DNA from 2 places in the Rhodococcus sp. NPDC019050 genome. Region 2 is predicted to be linked to the other one. Evidence: riboswitches for the same ligand, from Rfam matches in the RefSeq annotation. Region 2 holds a riboswitch; the other holds the start of a gene.
What was found. A riboswitch is a leader RNA that binds a small molecule or an ion and turns the genes downstream of it on or off. The one in region 2 is predicted to bind cyclic di-AMP.
Positions count from the first base shown of each region.

Region 1: it holds a riboswitch for cyclic di-AMP, as region 2 does, so the genes downstream of both, AC0B44_RS18975 (C40 family peptidase) here and AC0B44_RS02315 (transglycosylase family protein) in region 2, are expected to answer to the same signal.

Region 1 is NZ_JBVOON010000021.1:73,960-77,359, reverse strand. It holds gene AC0B44_RS18980 (DEDD exonuclease domain-containing protein) at 1-1,237, opposite strand, end outside; cyclic di-AMP (ydaO/yuaA leader) riboswitch at 1,752-1,912, shown strand; gene AC0B44_RS18975 (C40 family peptidase) at 1,926-2,501, shown strand; gene AC0B44_RS18970 (C40 family peptidase) at 2,646-3,400, shown strand, end outside.
Region 2 is NZ_JBVOON010000001.1:478,394-481,793, reverse strand. It holds gene AC0B44_RS02325 (helicase-associated domain-containing protein) at 1-1,005, opposite strand, end outside; gene AC0B44_RS02320 (hypothetical protein) at 1,066-1,254, shown strand; gene AC0B44_RS02315 (transglycosylase family protein) at 1,382-1,972, opposite strand; cyclic di-AMP (ydaO/yuaA leader) riboswitch at 1,980-2,210, opposite strand; gene AC0B44_RS02310 (YccF domain-containing protein) at 2,458-2,850, opposite strand; gene AC0B44_RS02305 (hypothetical protein) at 2,847-3,089, opposite strand; gene AC0B44_RS02300 (cold-shock protein) at 3,259-3,400, shown strand, end outside.

The DNA of each region.
Region 1 (3,400 bases), on a different contig from region 2:
TCCCGCGGATCAGCGTGCGGGCCCGCTCCACCTGCCGGGAGTACGCGGCCGCATCCTGGATACCGAACGCCGCAGCAGAACACGCGCCCACTGCCTCGGGTGGGCACCGGTCCCCGTGCGTGCCGGTGCGGCCGATCCGGCGGGTGCACGTGCGCAACCCGCACAGTTCGGCGAGGTGGGCGGCGACCTCTGCCGCGGCGGCGCGTGCGGAGAACGGCCCGATGGCGTCGGTGGCGGGCGTCCGGCTCACCGAGAAGCGGGGGAAGGTTTCTTCGGTGAGCACGATCCACCAGCCGCGCATCGGATATTTCGAACGCCGGTTGTAGGGCGGCGCGTGCGCGGCCAGTAGCCGGAGTTCGCGAACCCCGGCTTCGAGGCCGTGGGCACACTCGACGTGGTCGATACGAGTGGTGACCGCGACCATTTCGCGCAGTCGCGGGCGGGTTTCCGACCCGGTGAAATAGGAGCGGACCCGACGGTGGAGGTCGACGGCGGTGCCGACGTAGAGCACCTCGTCGGACGGTCCTCGAAATATATAGACGCCTGGCCGTCGGGGGAGATGCGCCGCCAGCGTGCGCTTGGCCCGCTGTTCGCTGGTGACGGCGGGGATGTAGTCGCGGAGTTCGGTGAGACTGTGGACGCCGAGATTGCCGACGCGCTCGATGAGCGCGTGCAGGACGTCCACGGTGGCGCGGGCGTCGTCGAGTGCGCGGTGGGTGGGCTGCGTCGAGACGCGGAAGAGTTGCGCGAGCGCCGACAGCTTCACCGAGGGTGCTTCGTCGCGGCCCAGGACGCGACGGGCCAGTTTGACGGTGCACACCACCGGGAAGCGCGGCCACGCCACGCCGCAGCGCGCGGTTGCGGCCTTGAGGAATCCGACGTCGAACCCGGCGTTGTGGGCGACGAGCACCGATCCTGCGGCGAACTCGAGGAACGCCGGCAGGACTTCCTCGATCTTCGGTGCGGCGTACACCATCGCGGTCGTGATGCCGGTGAGCTGCACGATGTGCGGCGGAATCGCTCGTCCGGGATCGATCAGGGTCGCGAACTCGCCCAGCACTTCACCGCCGCGGATCTTGACCGCGCCGATCTCCGTGATCGCGTCGTCACCTGCCCTGCCGCCCGTGGTTTCCAGGTCGACGACGACGAACGTGGTGTCTCGGAGGGGGGTGTCCAATTCGTCGAAACCGAGCTGCACTCCGGGCCCGGATTCGGTGAATCGTGGCGGCGACGTCATGCGCGTGAGCCTAGGAATCGGCACCGACAGAGCTGGCGACGGATCCGAACGGTGCTGCGACCGCACCGAGTCCGGTCCGGAGCTCACCTGGGAAAACGCGGAGGTGGCAGATGGCGTTGGGCGATCGAGACGAGCGTCACACGGTGTTTCCGGTTTGGGATCCGAGTCGGCCGGGGGCACCGAAACATACCGGTAGGCCTGCCGGTCGGCGGTGCGCTGGGCAGGCGTGGCATTCGGGTGCGGTGAGGGCCCGGAAAAGCCGACGACCAGCGAAGGCGTCGGCGGAGGCGCGGCGGGTGTGGGGTGCGCCGGCGAACCCGCGAGCTGGGCTCGGAGCAAAAGCAAACTCCTCGTTATGTAGCCGTTACCGAACTTGATCAAATTCGACGAATTAGGCCGCAAAACGAGCGAATCGGACAAAATAGCCTGGGAGCGCTCGACTTCTCCGTTGCCGTTTCGTAATCTTCTCGAGACCAAGCGGAGAGTTTTCCGGCCCACCCCCGGTGTCGGAGCCGCTCGGTAACCGCCTAATCGGACGCTCCAGTACGGAGTATCCGAGCCGGGGACCCACTAAGTATCTGGGGTGAATCCCTTCCGCCGCTCGCGGCGAAGGGTAGGGCTGACTTCCGGCCCGAACCCGTCAGCTAACTCGGTCGGCGGGTGAACGGAAGAATGGAGCACCCCCCTCGTGGTTTCGCAGAACAACAAGCGCACCGTTCGGCGCGCGCTCGTCGCCGGAGCCATCGCGCTCGGCGCAGTGACCGTCTCCGCCGGCCCCGCCGCGGCAGACACCGTGAACATCCCCGGCGTCGGTTCCTTCGACCTGCCCGCCGGCGTGACCCTGCCGCCCGAGGTCGCCAACCTCATCCCCCAGCAGCCGGGCGCTGCCCCCGCACCGGCGGCGTACAACGCCCCGTTCACCTCGGTCGGCCAGCGTGCGGCCGATGCCGCCCAGAGCAAGATCGGCTCGCCCTACGTCTACGGTGCAGCCGGCCCGAGCTCGTTCGACTGCTCCGGTCTCGTGCAGTGGGCCTACCAGCAGGCCGGACTGAACGTTCCCCGCACCAGCTACGACCAGGCCGTCGCCGGCCAGGCCGTGAGCCTCAACGCTCTGCAGCCGGGCGACGTCGTGTCGTTCTACGGCGGCAGCCACACCGGTATCTACATCGGTGGCGGCAACATCGTCCATGCCTCCACCTCGAGCCAGCCGGTGAAGATCGCACCGCTCGACTCGATGCCGGTCGACGGCGCACGCCGCTTCTGATCGCAGGTTCGACAGCTCGTGAGGGTGGGTCCGGCTCCGGCCGGACCCACCCTCACGTCGGTCTTCCTGTCCGTTACCACCGGGTAGACACAAACGTATGCCGTTCCGTAACCTCGTCGAGACCTTTCGAAAGGATGCGCCTTCGTGGTTTCCGGTAGGACGAAGCAGTCAGTTCGTGCATTTTTGGCGGTAGCGGTCCTGATCGCGCTCGCCATCTCCATCCCACCCGCAGGAGCCGACCCGGCGGGCGACAGCCCCACGGCGAAGCTCGAACATCTCGCGGACCTGTCACGCCGGTCCGAACAGACCACCGAGGCGCTCCACAATGCCGGGCTCGACCTGGAGGCGAAGATCGCCGACCAGCAGGCCACCGAGACGGTCGCCGCCGAGGATCGCTCCGCGCTCGATCTGGCGAGGGCCGAGGTCGCGCGGTTCAAGCCGACCGTCGACAAACTCGCGCAGGCGAACTACCGGGGCGCCCGCACCAACCGTCTCTTCGCCCTCATGGTCAGCGATTCACCGCAGCAGATGCTCGACCAGATGGTGCTGCTCGACGTGCTGGGTGCGCAGACCGCACGCGACGTCGAGGGATTCAAGGTCGCGACTGCCGCAGCCGCCGAAGTCGCAGCCGCCTCGCAGCGCTCGGCGGACGCCGCCGCGCGCGCGGCCGAAGAGGCACAGGCCCTCCGCGACGATCTGCAGCGGCGGAAGTCGGAACTCGAAAGCGAGATCGCCGGCGTTCTCGACGCGTTCGACGCGCTGAGCGACGAGGAGAAGGCAATCCTCGCGGGCACTCCCTTCCCTCCCGGCCTCGACGCCGACAAGATCCTTCAGCACCTCGTTCCGGGCACCGGCGGGGGAGCGTTGCGCGCCGCCCTGACCCGGATCGGTGACCCGTA
Region 2 (3,400 bases):
GGCCGAGGTGGTGGGAGCCCAGTGGTCGTCGATGTCCCCGGGGGGAGGCGGGTCGGGGATTCCGCGGGCGAGAAGCCCGGCGGCCGAGAGCACCTCGACGAGCAGCGCGGCATGTTGATCTTCGATACCGACCGTCTTCGCCAGGCGGTGGAGTTCCCGCACTCCCAGCCCTCCGGCCTTGAGGACGGGCGCGGGTTGGTCGCCCAGGGCCGAGAGCAGATCCTCACAATGACGGAGGAGTTCGAGCGCGGCACCGGCAGCGGTGGCGTTGACGTCCGCGAGGGCGCGCACGGCCTTGGGCGCGCGGGGTGCGGTCAGCGACCCGGGATCGAACGGCGCGTCCCCGCGGATCGCCTGACCCACGCGGTGGGGCAGTTCCACGGTCTCGTCGTCGATGCGGATGAGTAGTCCCGCAGCGAGAAGCTTCTGGACGGGCCTGTCCTCGGGGGTGCCCGGAGCAGCATCACGGGTGCGCCCCACCGGCGAAGTGCGGGCCAGAGTGTCGAGGATCCCGCGCTGTGCGGGCTCCAGTTCGTCGAGCATGGCCTCGAGTTCTTCCCGCGACGGCAGGTCGACGTCGCCGGTGCGTCCGATCCGCCACGGAACGGTGTCCACCGCGGCGGGGACGAGCCGAAGGCTTTCGGCGGGTCCCCACACGAGCAACAGCCCACGGAGCTTGCCCAGGATCCGGTCGGTCGCCTTGACGGGGATGCGTCCGTCGAGCACCTCGAGCAGGTCGGTGCGGGACACGGCCGCGTCGACCGCGCCGAGACCGGCGAGCGCGGCGATGATGCCGAAGTCTGCGGTGGTCAGGTCGTCGGCGGCCCGGAAGACCGACGCGCGTTGCTGCGCGCGGCTCGCCAGGACGGCCATCGTCGCAGGTGGCGGGACGACGAGGTCGGGCCGCGCGTGCAGGGCAGCGGCCAGTTCGGTGTCGCGTCGGCCCGACAACCAGAGGGCGAGGGAGTCCGGTGCGGTGTCGGGCGCGGGGGTGGTCGAGGTCATCCGTTTCAGATTAGAGACCTGAGGTGGCCCACCACGAACTCACCTGCCAAAATGGGCGGCATGGCTACCTCTTCGAAGAAACAGTACGTCGACCGCGGATGGCCGGAGCTGGCGGACGGAGACCATGCGGTCACCGAACTGTCCTCCACGCGCACCGGCCCGCTCTCGCCCTACGGCGAGGACATGCACTTCCCTCTGCCGGTCGAGGACCTGCCCTACACGCATCCCCGCACGGTCATCAACCGCTGATTCTTCGTCGTGCCCGGCCCCGGAAGGGGCCGGGCGTATCGACGGTGGACGCTTCGTTCACCTTCACGGCACAGCAAAGAGCCCCGCACCGGCATCGGTGCGGGGCTCTTTGCTGTGCCGTGAAGAACTACTGAGGAAGAACGGCGCGGACGGCGTCGAGGACGCTCGGATCGAGCTGGATGCCGGCATCCTGGAGGGCTTCGACGCCCTGCTCGAAGCCGGCGATGATGTTCTGGGCCTCGGGGGGCAGTGCGGCGGTCTCGGGAAGCTGCGGCACCGCGTTGCTGACGCTCGGGGCAGCGGGCGTGGACGGCGTGCTCGGGGTCGCGTCGACAGCGCGCTGGGTAGCGGCGCTGGACAGGCCCAGGCTCGAGGAGCAGGACGGCCATGCGCCCCATCCCTGGCCGGCGAGGACGCGCTCGGCAACAGCGATCTGCTGCTCGCGGCTGGCCTGCTCTGCGGTGGGGGCGTATTCGTTGCCGCCGTACGCGTTCCAGGTGCTGGGGGAGAACTGCAGGCCACCGTGGTAGCCATTGCCGGTGTTGATGGCCCAGTTGCCGCCGGACTCGCACTGTGCGAGGCGGTCCCAGTCCGAATCGGGTGCTGCCGCAGCGGTGCCGCCGAAGGCGACGCCGGTGACACCGAGGACTGCGCCGGTCAGCGCGAACTTCGCGACGGTACGACCGGTGTTGGAGGGCTTGCGATGGCGTCCGCTCATGATCGGGATTTCCTCTCCGTACGCACCTACGAGGTCAGCTGTCGGGTTCGGGCTGAAGAGGTAGCCCGGCCGTCGCGTTCCGTCGGTGACGGATCGCATGCTCCTGGGAGCGGTACGGCTTCACCCCTAGGACCGGCGCTGGCGTCGGTCCGGGCCTCCTGGAAATCGTTCGGCGAACCGGGCGATTCCCTGGGAGACCGGTTGGGTCCCCCGTTTCCTGTCCCCGTGGATCTTTCGTCGGGACCTCCGAATCCGCGGGACAGGAATTTGGCGCGGCGGATTCGGACCGGCCGAACCAGGCGGTTCGACCGGTCATGACCGTAACGGTTCGACGGTCGAGTGTCACCATTTGATAACGCGCGACTATTCGGCCGGGACTCCGGGTATCAGGGGCGGGAGGCATGCGAAGGCGCAGGTAGTCGCGTGCGTTATGACTCAATCCTCTATCGAGGCCGGTTTGTTACTGCGCCGTGATGTGACTAAGGTCACAGGTACTGGGGACGTGCGTCCACCGAAACGATTTCCCGGCCGAGGGGCATCAGAGAGATCGGGACCATCTTCAGGTTGGCGATTGCCAGAGGAATGCCGATGATCGTGATCGCCATGGCGATCGCGGTGGTGATGTGGGCGAGCGCCAGCCAGATACCCGCCACCAGAATCCAGATGACGTTCCCGATCAGCGACGCGGCGCCCGCACCGGGCTTCTCGACGGTCGTTTTGCCGAACGGCCACAGCGCATAGACACCGATCCGGAACGACGCGATCCCGAACGGGATCGTGATGATGAGGATGCAGCAGATCACGCCGGCCAGAAAGTAGCCGAGCGCGAGCCACAAGCCACCGAAGACCAGCCAGATGATGTTGAGCAGGACCCTCATGTATTCCTACCGTCCCGGGCGCGGCGGCCCGACTTCAGGGCGAATGCGACAGCCAGGGCGAATCCGAGCGGCCACGCGAGCGTGAGCAGATACAGCAGCAGACCGGGCGTCCCGTCCGTCAGCGCGGGGACCAGGAAGATGGCCACGACCGCGACGACACCGACGACGAAACACGCAACGGCGGCCTTGAGGAGGCCGTTGCCGGGAGCTTTGGAGGAAGCGGAGGAAGAATTACCCACGCCGTCCACGGTAGTCCTCTGCAAAAGGAACCGGGCAAATGACTCGGGGTACACTGGGAATCGTCTACGCGTCCCGCTCCAACCGAGTCGGGGCGCGTTGTGCATGTCCAGTTGTTGTGCAATCCACGCGTGCCCACGGGGCGCGGCTGTCGAGGAGCGGGTGAGCGCGGTGCCAACCGGCAAGGTGAAGTGGTACGACGTCGAAAAGGGATTCGGATTCCTGTCCCAGGACGACGGTGAGGACGTCTACGTCCGCGCCTCCGCGCTGCCGGAAGGCGTCGAGGCGCTCAAGCCCGGACAGCGCGTCGAAT